Regions from separate parts of the Cupriavidus sp. UGS-1 genome, predicted to be linked through region 3. Evidence: predicted binding sites of a transcription regulator. Region 3 holds the regulator's gene; each other region holds the start of a gene.
What was found. The regulator FNR, encoded in region 3, switches genes on or off when oxygen is low (the NO sensors DNR and NnrR bind a similar motif). The targets are predictions, from matches to a motif close to TTGATNNNNATCAA.

Region 1: a site for FNR is predicted at 1,736-1,749, ahead of LRR16_RS08695 (hemerythrin domain-containing protein). Genes of this name have one in related genera too.
Region 2: a site for FNR is predicted at 1,865-1,878, ahead of LRR16_RS06415 (universal stress protein). Genes of this name have one in related genera too.
Region 4: a site for FNR is predicted at 1,171-1,184, ahead of LRR16_RS08440 (OmpW family protein). Genes of this name have one in related genera too.

The regions. Positions count from the first base shown of each region.
Region 1 is NZ_JAJQJF010000005.1:31,489-34,666, forward strand. Features, by position in the region: gene LRR16_RS08685 (tripartite tricarboxylate transporter substrate binding protein) at 1-120, opposite strand, end outside; gene LRR16_RS08690 (TetR/AcrR family transcriptional regulator) at 240-971, opposite strand; gene LRR16_RS08695 (hemerythrin domain-containing protein) at 1,084-1,593, opposite strand; gene LRR16_RS08700 (hypothetical protein) at 1,798-1,968, shown strand; gene LRR16_RS08705 (hypothetical protein) at 1,988-2,359, shown strand; gene LRR16_RS08710 (hypothetical protein) at 2,422-2,775, shown strand; gene LRR16_RS08715 (TolC family protein) at 3,067-3,178, shown strand, end outside.
Region 2 is NZ_JAJQJF010000003.1:343,784-346,961, forward strand. Features, by position in the region: gene LRR16_RS06405 (PAS domain-containing sensor histidine kinase) at 1-341, shown strand, start outside; gene LRR16_RS06410 (response regulator transcription factor) at 338-985, shown strand; gene LRR16_RS06415 (universal stress protein) at 1,945-2,448, shown strand; gene LRR16_RS06420 (YeeE/YedE family protein) at 2,675-3,109, shown strand; gene LRR16_RS06425 (YeeE/YedE family protein) at 3,119-3,178, shown strand, end outside.
Region 3 is NZ_JAJQJF010000033.1:11,384-14,561, forward strand. Features, by position in the region: gene ccoG (cytochrome c oxidase accessory protein CcoG) at 1-441, shown strand, start outside; gene LRR16_RS24240 (FixH family protein) at 454-705, shown strand; gene LRR16_RS24245 (hypothetical protein) at 702-971, shown strand; gene fnr (fumarate/nitrate reduction transcriptional regulator Fnr) at 1,033-1,680, opposite strand; gene LRR16_RS24255 (sulfite exporter TauE/SafE family protein) at 1,871-2,644, shown strand.
Region 4 is NZ_JAJQJF010000004.1:410,415-413,592, forward strand. Features, by position in the region: gene LRR16_RS08430 (ferrous iron transporter B) at 1-669, shown strand, start outside; gene LRR16_RS08435 (DUF6587 family protein) at 687-1,019, shown strand; gene LRR16_RS08440 (OmpW family protein) at 1,249-1,917, shown strand; gene LRR16_RS08445 (hypothetical protein) at 2,044-3,178, opposite strand, start outside.

The sequences.
Region 1 (3,178 bases), on a different contig from region 3:
CAGCCGGACCGGCTTGCCGGGAAAGTCGGCGGCATGGGCGGGCGCGGCCGCGGCGGCGAAGACGGCGGCACAGGCCGCTGCAACGGCCGCGGTGCCAGCCTGGAACCAGCGATGTGACATGGGCCTTGTCTCCTGTATTTCTTGGTGTTGTTGTTGTTGTACGGGCGAGCGCGGTCCGGCCGCGTCGCATCATGGATCGGCGCGCAGTCAGCGTGGGAACGGCAAGGGGAACGCGCCGGCTACTCGGGCGCTTCGGCAGGCTTTGCGGGGAGCACCAGGCGCGCGCGCAGGTTGTCCTTCAGCGCCCGGATCGCAACCGCGATATTGCTGGTGGTCGGATTGAGCATCGACTGCATTCGCAGTCCGCGCACCGTGGCGATCAACAGCTGCGCTTCTTCCGAGGCGACGATATCGGGGCGAATCTGCCCGGTGCGCTGGCCGGCTTCGATATGGCGAGTGATCGCACGGTGCCAGCGCGCGCTGATCGCGGCGAAGGTCGGTCGGACCTGCGGGGCCGGGCCGATCGACTCGAGCATCAGCACGAAGAAGGCGCGAGAGTTTTCGGACGGATCGTCCATGCCTTCGAGGTAGCAATCGATCTCGCAGAAGATCGCGTCCAGGCCGGTCAAGCCCTGCATCCGTGCCAGCAGGCGTTCGCGGTGGGCGTTCGCAATATGCTTGACCAGCTCTTCGAGCAACCGGTCCTTGGTGCCGAAGCGGTGCTGCACCAGGCCGCGGCTATATCCGGCTTCGATGCCGGTCGCTTCCAGCGTCGTGTGCGTGTAGCCGCGGGTCGCGATCAGCCGCGTCGCCGCGGCCATCAGCCGGCGGTCGGACTCGGCGACGCGCTCGGCCTGCGTGCGGCGCGGCCGTTTGATCGGTACCGCGTCAGCGCCATCGGGCAGCGCGCGGCTTTCCGCTCCAGACGAATCGGCCTGGGAGCCGGGGAGGGTGGCAAGTGTCTTGGGCATGCGAGCCAGTGTATTTACAAGCGGTACGTACCGCAAGTTAACGATGTTAGGCGTATACCCGCAGATACTTGCTGGGCGTACCGCAAGTTTTCTGTTTGAGGGCCGGGCGTCCTTAACCGCCGCGGCGCTGCGCCATCCGTTGCCCGATCGCCTGCAAGGTCGACTCCGGCAGCCGGATCGCGAAGGGAAAGATTTCGTGCTCCTCGCGTTCGACATGACGCAGGTAAGCGGCGGCGAACTGCGCCAGCGCTTGCGGCGCCGCGCCGGCCGATCCCTGCTGCACGGCCTCCAGCCACGGCCGGGCCTGGTCCCACAGCGCGTCGAGCGCGTCGTGGTCGTGCTCCAGGGCCCGCATCGCCGACGTCAGCGCCTCGTCGCCGAGCGCGCGAAGGGCGGGGAACAGGTCCTGTTCCTCATCGTCATGGTGCAAGGGCGCGGCAACGGTGAAGTACCGTACGATGCCGGCCGCCGCGGTGCGCGCCTGGTCGTCCGCGCCATGCCGGGCGGTGTGCTCGGCCAGGCGGCCGCACAGCGAGGCAAAACGCCTGATCTTGTCGTGGCAGGCGATCAGCAGTTCGATCGGGGAATCGAATGAAGGAATGGTGGTCGTATTGGGCAGCATGGCGCGCCCATTATCGCGCCGTCGGGTGGGCGCCGTCTGGACGCCATGGTCCAAGCGCCCTTCCGGGGGCGGGCGGGCAATCTTTACCGGCCGGTTCGGCGCGCACCGCACGTGTCCGGCCATTCCAGCGGTGGCGCAGGGCTTGCTTGGCGTCAAGGGATTCCGCTGCGGTTCGACCACTTTAGTGACTCTCTGGAGACCACCATGTCCGATGGAAAACTTGGCATCGCCGGCACGACGTTCATCGCCTTTGCCGTGGCCGGGCTCGCGCTGGCCGCTTCGATGTATCTGGCGTACCTGGCGGCGCCGCCGAAGGGCAGGGCCCTGATCCGCAATGCACTGGATCACGACTCGGGGCCGGGTCCGCAAGGCTGATCCTTTGGCGATGAAGGCGTTGCGCAATCCCAGGTGCCTGCTGCTCGAGAGCCGCTGGCTGGTCCCACGGCATTTCGACGGCATCAGTCTGGGCCCGATCGTGCTGCTTCGGCCGGGCGTTTCGGCCGGGCTGATCGCGCATGAGCTGGTTCATGTGCGCCAGTTCTGGCGCCGGCCGTTCACCCACGGGCCGCGCTATCTGCTGTCAAAGGCCTATCGGCAGGCCTGCGAGGTCGAGGCCTACCGTGCGCAGCTGGAAGCCGCGGGAAGGACGCCATCTCGCATTGCCAATCTGGCGCGCTACCTGGCGACAAAGTACCGGCTCGATCTCGACGAGGAGACGGCGGCGCGGCTGCTTTCCGCCGTTTCCGCCGACGATTCGCCACCGTGATCCCGCCAGCGCCGCCGGCGCGATTCCAGGGCGCCGGCCACGATTCCGGTAGAATCCCGGCCATGTCGCGCGTCGTTGCCATCCTCCTGATGCTGTTGCTGCCGCTGCAGGCCATGGCCGCGGTGGACCGGCAGTTCGCGCACGCCTCCGAGGCCATGCTCGAGCACATGGTCGCGCATGCCGAGCATGTGCCGCACCATCACGACGAGGACGGTGCGATGCACGAGGACGACTCGACGGCCTCGGCATCGCATCAGCTGGACTTCGATTTCGCGTCCGGCCTGTACGGCACCGTCGGCCTCGCGTTTTCGGTACCGCTGGTGCCGCCGCGCTACCTGACGCCGTCATTCCTTCCTGGGCCCATTCCCAGTCCCTTCAGCAGTCCGCCTTTACGTCCGCCTCACGCCGCCGCCTGACGGCGGGGAAGCGTTCGTTCCATGTCTGCGCCGCGCCGGCACCGGCGCGGCACCCCGTCGCATCGTCGATCCGCTTTCGTTGCGTTGGGGTGTTTCATGCAGAAGATATTGTTCATTGCGACAGCCGTCGTGCTGACGCGCATTGCCTGTGCGCAGGCGCCGGCAGGCCAGGCCGCGCCCGCCGACCTGCACGCGCTGTTCGAAGCCGCGTGGGCGCATTCGGTCGCGCTGCAGGCCGCCGAAGGTCGGCGGGGGGAGGCGGCCGCCAGCCGCGTGCAGGCCGACGCCTGGATGGCCGGCCCGCCGGTGGCCGAACTGCGGCATCGCGGTGATCGCCTGGCCGATCGCCGGGGCGTGCGCGAGAGCGAGGTCTCGCTTGGCGTGCCGATCTGGATGCCGGGCC
Region 2 (3,178 bases), on a different contig from region 3:
GTGAGGATATCGATCTTGCCGAGCAGGCTGCGGTCGCCGTCTTTCGCATTGTCCAGGAGGCACTGAACAACGTGGTACGGCATTCGCGCGCATCGGATGTGGAGATCCGCTTTGAACTCGTCGACGGGCAATACGAGCTGGTGGTGCAGGACAACGGTATCGGCTGGGACGGCCGCACGGCGCCATCTACCGAAGGAAGATCGATGGGGCTCGTAGGGGTGCGCGAGCGCGCGCGCCTGCTAGGCGGCGCTGCAACAATGGAGTATCGACCGGGCGGCGGCTTCCGACTGGCTGTTCGTTTCCCGCAGTCGGACGTGATCCCGAGCGGGGGGAAACAATGATCAAGGTCTTCATCGCGGACGACCATGCCGTCGTACGAGACGGCGTCCGGCACATTCTTGAACGGGCCGGTGGTTTCGAGGTCGTGGCGGAAGCCGAAGATGGGACGCAGGTGTGCAGCCAGCTGCGGCAACACCGCAGCGATGTGATCGTGCTCGATCTGTCCATGCCAGGGCGCAGTGGGCTGGAGCTGATTAAGCAGATTCGGACGGAGTTTCCTGGGCTGCGGATACTGGTGCTGACGATGCATGCCGAGGAAGAGTACGTGCGCAGGGCTTTCCGAGCCGGCGCGTCCGGCTATCTCACCAAGGAAAGCGCCGCCACGGAATTGGTCGCCGCAACCGGCAAGGTCGCATCCGGTGGCACCTACGTCAGCCAGGCGATCGGGGAAAAGCTTGCCACCGGGCTTCAGGGCGGGACGGAGCAATTGCCCCATCTCTCTCTATCGGATCGCGAGATGGAGGTGTTCCGAAGACTGGTTCTGGGAGAAACGGTCTCGGCGATCGCCGCCGGCCTGTGTGTCAGTGCGAAGACGATCAGCACGTACAAGATGCGTCTGATGGAGAAGCTCGGCTTGCCAAACGAGGCGGCGTTGGTTCGGTATGCAATTCGACATGGCTTGTTTGGCGACGATGCCACGCTGTGAAGCCTGTGCGGCAACGAGGGCCCGTTACCCGGCGGTTACCGAGACGACGGCGCTTGGCGTGGGATAGTAGTCTCAAGCCAGTCGGTGCAGAGTGAGACAGCTTGGGACAGTTCAGCCGGCTGGTCAAAGGTTCCCCCCAGTGTTCGCACCAGCGACGACCGGCTGCACTGACAGTCAGCCGACCCGTCGCCACGGTTTGGCGCGGTGGTGTCCGAGCTGTTGCCTCCGACAATAGCCAACGCAGGAATAGGGCAGGCATCCTGATTCGCGCTCCTGGCCAGGTCTCGCGGACCGCGCAGGGTCACCAAGGCGCAGAACGTAGCATGACCGGCCACCGCCATCGTCGCCTCTGACGCCAGCTCGCCTGCTGCTACACATACCAGAGGTATCGGACCGCACGGCGCCTCGGATTCAAGCCATTCCGCGACGCGGGCGACGCGGTGCACGAGATCCGTATGTCTGTGGAAAGTGTCGGCCGAGTGCCGGTGACGGTGAGGGGCAATGTCGATCAAGGCAGTTGCGTACCCCAGCTTCCACAGCTTGCGGCAGAAGTAGTTCGCCGATGCGATGCGCGATGAGGCTTTGCCTGCGTACAGCATCACGACGAGCGCTCTCGGCAGGGAAGGGCGATCAATGACGATTCGCAAACGCTCCCCTGCCGCCTGGAGCGTTTCCACTCGGCACATATCCTCCTGGTCGTACACGCGACGGTTCGATGGTCCAGTGCTGCCACGGGTTCGATGTCGCTGCGGTACAAGCGTTGTCTGCATGGATGTCTCCTTGGGGTCGTGTGGCTGCCACGGACACAGGTGGCCTGCTCCGGCAGCATTGGCGCTGCAAGGTCCGGTCAGACAATAGCGGCAAGAGAAGCCAGGGAGCTTGATGCAAATCAATAGCTGGACGGTGCGCGCTCATATGCTTGTCTCACGCGCATTTACAAGTGGCGAAGGGGCATGATCATGTACAAACGAATTCTGGTAGCGGTGGATGGCAGCGAATTGTCCCGATTGGCAGTAATGCAGGCAGCCCGTCTTGCGCAGAGCTGCGGCGCGATAGTCCAGGCCTTGTATGTTGTCGACAGTACCGATATCTACTACGGCATAGGCCCATACGATCCGGGCGGCGTCACCGAGGCGTTGCTGACTTACGGGGAAGCGGTTCTGCAGGACGCCGCGGCGTCGCTGGCGGGGGCCGGTGTAGAGCATTGTACGAAGCTGCGAAAAACCTCGGTGGCGCCCGGAAGGGTGGCGGCGACGATCGAGCTCGAGGCGCAAGAGTGGAATGCGGACCTGATTGTCATGGGCACGCATGGTCGAAGGGGGATGCAGCGATTGCTGATGGGCAGCGTGGCGCAGGGTGTGGTCCATCGCTCGACGCGTCCGGTCCTGCTGGTTCGCCATCCGGCTCAGCGTGCTGACAAATCGGAGCCGGCCACGGTATCAACTTCGAACGACGCACACTAGGGGCGTACGCCGGAATGGCTCTGATGGCCGAGAGGAATGAGAGGGCCCGACCGGGTCTTCACCGGATGCGGTCGGGTTATGCCCTTGGAGCGGAGGCATCCGCGCCGCCAGCCCCAGCTGTCCCTCGCTTCCCGGCAATCGGCTGAATAATTGAGCCGCTGCTCACGAGCCCCGCTGTGTCGGAGCCGGATCCAGTTTCCGCTGTACTGTCCTAAGGAATAGCCCCATGACGATCGACTGGAGTGCCTTCACTCCATTGGCTTCGCTGGCGGGCGGCATAATCATCGGCATCGCCGCCGCCATGTTCGTTCTGCTAAATGGCCGGATCGCCGGCATCAGCGGCGTGCTTGGCGGACTGCTCACGCCGGTGCGCGGCGATGTCGCCTGGCGCGTGGCATTCATTGCCGGACTCATGGGCGCTCCACTCATGTACGGAGTATTCGCGCAGCTGCCGATGCCGCGAATCGACGCCGGCTTCGGCACACTGACCGTGGCAGGACTGCTCGTGGGGGTAGGCGCGCGTTACGGGGCGGGATGCACGAGCGGGCACGGCGTGTGCGGCATCTCGCGCCTCTCGGCGCGCTCGCTGGTGGCCACTCTCACCTTCATGGCGTCCGGATTCGTTACCGTCTTCGTCGCCCGCCATCTGCTTGACGCTTGAGAGGAAACGATGCCTGGGTTCTTTGCACTTCTGGCTGGCGTTGTTTTCGGCATCGGCCTGATTCTTTCG
Region 3 (3,178 bases):
ATCGTGCTGTATGCGGTGCTGTGGCTGGCGCTGGCCGGCGGCTTCGTCTGGTCGGTCGCGGTGCGCACGCCGCTGAAGGTGGACATCATCCGCGACCGGCAGGCGCTGGCGCGCGAAGTGGAAGGGCGCTGGATCGAGAACGTCTACCGGCTGCAGCTGATCAATACCACCGAAGGCGAACTGGACGTGGCCATCGCGGCGGAAAGTCCTGGCCTGCCGGGGCTGTCCGTCGAATACGAGCGCGCTGCCGGCCATCTGGCGCCTACATCGAACCGGCTGCTGCCGCTGCGGCTGCGCGTGCCGCTGGAGCAGGCCGCGTCGGGCACCCATGTGGTCGACATCGTCGTCAGCGGCTCGCCCGCAGCGCCTGGGGCCGGGCCCGGAGCCGAGCGCGTGCAGGTGCGGCAGTCCACCCGCTTTTTCGTTCCCGACCAACCGTAACGAGGCATCGACATGTCCCAATGCAAACCGTGGTGGAAGGAGCCGTGGCCGTGGCTGCTGATCAGTGGCCCGGCGCTGGCGATGATCGGCTGTGCGGTGACGATCTGGGTCGCGCTGCGGCACGCGGACCGGCCGATCGTCGACGGCGTGGTGCGTCAGGGGCTGCTGGTCCGGCAGGCGGCGACGCCGGCGGCGGTGGCGGCTTCGGCTGCCACGCAGGACTCGCGCGACGCGGTCGATCCCCGATCGGTGGCACGGCCATGAAGGCGCGCTGGCTGATGTGGGTGCTGTGGCCCGCCTTCGTCGGCGCGGCCGTGGCCTTCGTGCTGGTGTTTTCGCTGATCGATCCGCGCGATCTGCGCGTCTTCGGGCGGCCGCTCGAGCTGTCGCACGGCGCCATCTATACGATCGGCTTCGCGGTCGCGTGGGCGGTGTGCGCGCTGTCCAGCGCGCTGACGCTGTGCATGCTGCCGGCATCGATGCTGGCCCCGATGTCGTCGCCGATGTCGGCGGCCGACGAACTGGAGTAGGGCGATGGCAATGCTGGCAGCGGCTGCCGCGGGCGTCACTGCCGCGACTGCCGCGCGGGGATCAGCAGGCGGTCTTGCCCAGCAGCTGGCGGATGCCGTCCATGTCGACCAGCTTCACGTGGCGCTGGCGGATCTGGATCAGGCCGGCCTCGGCGAAGCGCGAGAACAGCCGGCTGACGGTCTCGAGCTTCAGGCCCAGATAGCTGCCGATTTCCTCGCGGCTCATCCGCAGCACGAACTCGGACGGCGAATAGCCGCGTGCCGACAGGCGCTCGGACAGGCTGATCAGGAAGCCCGCCAGCCGCTCCTCCGCGCGCATCGAGCCCAGCGTGATCAGCATCATCTGGTCCTGCGTGATTTCCCGGCTCATCAGCCGCATGAACTGGTGCTGCAGCGAAGGCAGCGAGGCCGACAGCGTCTGGATCTCGTCGTAGCGCACCACGCAGACCTCGGTGTCCTCGAGCGCGGTCGCGTCCGACGCATGCCGCATCTCGGTCAGCCCATCGAAGCCGACCACTTCGCCGGGCAGATGAAAGCCGGTGATCTGCGCGCGGCCGTCTTCCATCGTCACGTGGGTCTTCAGCGTGCCGAAGCGGATCGCATAGACCGCGTCGAGCGGATCGCCGAGGCGATACAGCGGTTCGCCCTTGCGCACGCGCACGCGCTCCTGCACCAGCGTGTCCATCTTCTCGACGTCCTGCGCCGACATGCCGACCGGCAGGCACAGCTGTCCCAGCGAGCAGGTGGAGCAGCGGGTCGATTGGTCGTTCAGGGGAATGGCGTTCAGCAATTGGAATCCGCGCGAAGGGAAGGGACTGCCATCGACGGCGCGATGGGGGCGATGGGCGTGAAGCAAGCGGCCATTCTACCGTGCTCCATGCCGGCGAGGGGAGCCTGACATGGCGATCGGCGTACTGGCCAGCGTGTTTCTGCTGGCGCTGTTGGGCGGCGTCCACTGTGCGGCGATGTGCGGCGGCATCGCGCTGGTGCTCGAGGGCAACGATGCCGGGCAGGCCGCGCCGGTGGCGCTGTACCGCAGCCGCGCGGCGTGGGTGCGCGAACTGCTGGTGCTGCATGCCGGCCGCCTGAGCGCCTACGCCTTGCTCGGCGCATTGCTGGGCGCGGTCGGCGCGGCCGCCTGGAAGGCGCAGTATCTGCCCGTGCAGCGGGCGCTGTTCGCGGCCGGCAGCGCGAGCCTGCTGCTGGCGGGGCTGTGGACGTTGGGTGCCGCGCGGCTGGTTGGAACGATCCCCGGCGTCGATGCCGTGGCGCGGCGGCTCGCCGCGCGCTGGGCGCGCTGGGGCGCAAGGGCCATCGCGCGCAAGGAAACCGGCGCCGCCCCGCGCGGCGCCCGGCGCCTGTTGCGCCGCTACGTCGCCGGACTGGCCTGGGGGCTGGTGCCCTGCGGCATGGTCTACGCCGCGCTCGCGCTGGCCTTGCTGGCCGGCAGCGCCGCGTCGGGCGCGCTGGTGATGCTGGCCTTCGGCGTCGGTACGCTGCCCAATCTGCTGATGCTGTCGAGCCTGTCGGCGGGCCTGCGCGTGCTGGCGCGCCGGCCATGGGTCCGCCGCGGCATCGGCGCGGCGGTCGCGCTGTTCGGCGCGGCCGGTCTTGCGCGGGCCGCGATGCTTCCCGAGACGCTGGCCGCGCACGGCTTCTGCCTGACACTGTGAGGCCGGGCGCCGCCCGCCCGCGAAGGCCGCGGTTGCAGGCCGGCGCGGGAATGCCATACAATCGCGGGAAGCCACGGCGACCGGGCCGCTTTCGCGCAGGTGTCGTGGTCGCCCGGTCGCGCTTGATCCAGGCGTCTGTCACGGCACTCATGGGTTTCCATACCCATCTCCCTCCCCGCACTGTCCGGCTAGAACATCCGATGTCGACATCGGCCAAGAATACCGGCCAGCGGCGTGGCAGCGAGGGGCCCGACAGGCTGCACGCCAGGCCATGACCAAGTTGTCTCGCATTCCGGACGGTCGCGGCTGTCCGGGCGTGTCGGCCGCAACAGGGGAGACGGCGCGACGCGCTGGTCCTTCCGCCGACCGATTTCGGGAGACGGGCGGACGATCTTCTGCCGGAACGGACCGGCAATCGATGCACCGATGAGAAGCGCGCGGACCCGATGCGGCAAGCATCCCGGTCGGCTGCGCGATGAATGGCGGCAGGCGTCCCTGAAGCGGAACGCGCGCCGCTGAATCGACCAATCTCCA
Region 4 (3,178 bases), on a different contig from region 3:
GGGCTGGTGCTGTTCGCGCTCTATGTGGCCGGCATCGTCAGCGCGCTGGTGGTCGCCTATGCGCTGAAGTTCTTCCGCCGCGACCGCACCGAGCATCCGCTGCTGATGGAGCTGCCGGCCTACCGCATTCCGAATCCGCGCGATGTGCTGATCGGCTTGTGGGAACGCGCCCGCATCTTCCTGTCGCGCGTCGGCAAGGTGATCCTGACGCTCACCGTGCTGCTGTGGTTCCTGGCGACCTTCCCGTCCCCGCCCGAAGGCGCGACGCTGCCGCCGATCGACTACAGCTTCGCCGGCATGATCGGCCATGCGCTGGAGAAGGTGTTCGCGCCGGTCGGCTTCAACTGGCAGATCTGTATCGCGCTGGTGCCGGGCCTGGCCGCGCGCGAGGTCGCGGTCGGCGCGCTGGCGACCGTCTACGCGCTGTCGGGCAGCGAGGACACCGTGGCCGCGCAGCTCGCGCCGATGATCGCCGCGCAATGGTCGCTGGCCACCGCGCTCGCGCTGCTGGCGTGGTTCGTGTTCGCCCCGCAGTGCATCTCGACGCTGGCCGTGATCCGCCGTGAAACGAACTCGTGGAAGGTAATGGCGGCCTCCACGCTGTATCTGGCGGGCCTGGGCTATCTGGCGGCATTCGTGACCTACCGCGTGGCGCTGCTGTTCAGCTGAGGCATTCGGAAGCCATCATGTCGCTCTATCACGTCGTCGAATCCGTGCTGGTGCCGCTGATCGTGCTGGTGTGCGCGCTGTCGGTGGCGGCGCGCTACATGCCGCGCACGCGCGAGCGCGTCAAGGCGGCGCTGGCGGCAAGCCTCGGCGGCGCGCAAGCACGCGGATGGCGCGCGCGGCTGGTGGCACGGCTGGCGCCGCAGGCGGTGGCATCGGGTTGCGCCACCGGCTGCGACAGCGGCGGCTGCAACAGCTGCGACAGCAATACGTCGAGCAATACGACCAACTCCGCGCCCGCCGCGCAGGAGAAACCGATCCGCATCGTGCGCAAACCGCAGGGCAAGGGCTAGGCGCGATCCTGCCTCAGGCACCGCAGTTCGACGAAGCCGGCTTTGCCGGCTTTTTTCTTGCCCGGCACTTTGTCGTCCCCGCGTATGCGGGGACCCAGTGGCTTTCAAAGACGCTGGGTTCCCGCCTGCGCGGGAACGACGGCATGGACCTTTGCTTTAGGTCAAACGGGTCAGAGGCCGGCAACGGCACACTCGGCATGGGGTCTTTCCCAGTCCTGTCGATAACAACATGAGCCCGATGCAATCTCCTCGTACCCGATTGGCAATGGCCGCCGTGGCGGCCGCGATGATGGCCTTTACCCCGCTGCACGCCGGCGCGGCAGATGCCGCCGCCCACCCATCCGGCACCGAACCCGAAGGCAACTGGATGGTCCGCCTGCGCGGCACCTATCTCGACTTTGCACAGAAGTCCGACCCCGTCGGCGGCGCCGGTGCCTCGGACCGGATCGGCGTCAACAACAAGTGGATCCCCGAGCTGGATGTCACCTACTTCTTCACGCCGCACCTCGCCGCGGAACTGGTGCTGACCGTTCCGCAGAAGCAGGACGTCTATCTCGACGGCAACCGGATCGGATCGTTCAAGCATCTGCCGCCGACGCTGCTGCTGCAGTATCACTTCCGCCCGCACGCCACGTTGCGGCCCTATGTCGGCGCGGGGTTGAACTTCACGCGGATCTGGGACGCCGATATCGCCGGCAATACGCTGTCGCTGGACCGCTGGAGCATCGCGCCCGCGCTGCAGATCGGCATGGACTACCGGCTGACGCGCAACTGGTTCCTGAATGCGGACATCAAGAAGGTGTGGCTGTCCAGCGATGTGAAGGCGGCCGGCGCCAAGGTGTCGGAGGTCAAGCTCGACCCGTGGCTGTTCAGCGTTGGCCTCGGATACCGGTTCTGAGCGGCGGACTGCGGTCACGCAGAAATGGGTACGCTGCGTATCCGAACACCTCAACGTCGTCCCCGCGCAGGCGGGGACCCAGTGGCTTTGAAAAGCGCTGGGGCCGCTTGCACGGGAACGACGTGTTCAGATCGCGCTGCCGTTGATCGTCACCGACAATCGCTGCCCGCTTTGCCTGACGCTGCAGCTCGCGGTCAGCGAGAACTCGCCAGGGGTCAGCGGCGTCACGCCGACCTGGCCCGGATGCGTGGCCGGGGTCACGGCGATATTGCCTGACTGTTGCCAGTCCCATGCCTCGCATTCGACGAAGGTCAGCGCGGTGCCGCGATGCCTGACGGTCGCGGTGACCGGAATCGGCAGCGGCGGCATCGTCGCGATACGCAGCGGCTGCGGGCCATCGTAGACCAGCGCCCAGGTCGGCTGCTCGGTCACCGTCAGGCCGGCGCTCGGCGTGGCATCGAGCTGTTTGCTGGTGGCGGTGATTTTCAACAGGCTCTGCAGCGGATCGGCGCCATTGGGACGGCTGGTATTCAACGTGAAGCCGCGCCCGCTTGCGGTTGGTACGACCGACAGCGACGGCGAGGTGCTCGCGTACGACCATTGGCCGTCGAACTGCGCGGTCGCATCGGTGCCGTCGCTGCGCATCACGCGCGCCGACAGCGTTGCCGGATAGCCGTTCAGGATCGAGATCGCATCGATCGGCGTGCCGTTGCGCAGCAGCTCGAGCGTGTAGCCGTAGCTGCCGTTCTTCAGCACGACGACCGCGATTCGGGCGGCCAACGCGGCGCCATTAGGCGCCGTCACGCCGATCGTGACCGTGCCCTCGACCGTGCTGCTGGTCGACGGATTGACGCCGTGCAGCGTCGCGCGCTCGCGATCTGCACTCAGCTGGATGCCGGCAGCCGAACTCGCCCAGGCCCAGTCGTGCACGGCGGCGGACACATCGATGCCGTCGCCATCGAGCAGCGTGGCGCGGATCTGCCGCGTTTCGCCATTGGCCAAGGTCAGTAGCGGATGCGACACCGCGAGGCTGTAGTTGTGGCTGGCCGCGACCGTGATCGTGGCGGTCTGCACCGGCAGCGCGATCGCCTTGCCGTCGGCACCGTTGATGGTCGCGGCGACCTGCACGGTGACGGTACCCGCGGCGATGCCGGTCACGACCGCGGCGCCGGCGACGTTGGCGCTTGGTGTCACCGTGGCGACCGCGGGATCGGACGAGGTCCACGCGTAGCTGCCCTGGGCGGTGACGTCCCTGCCGTTG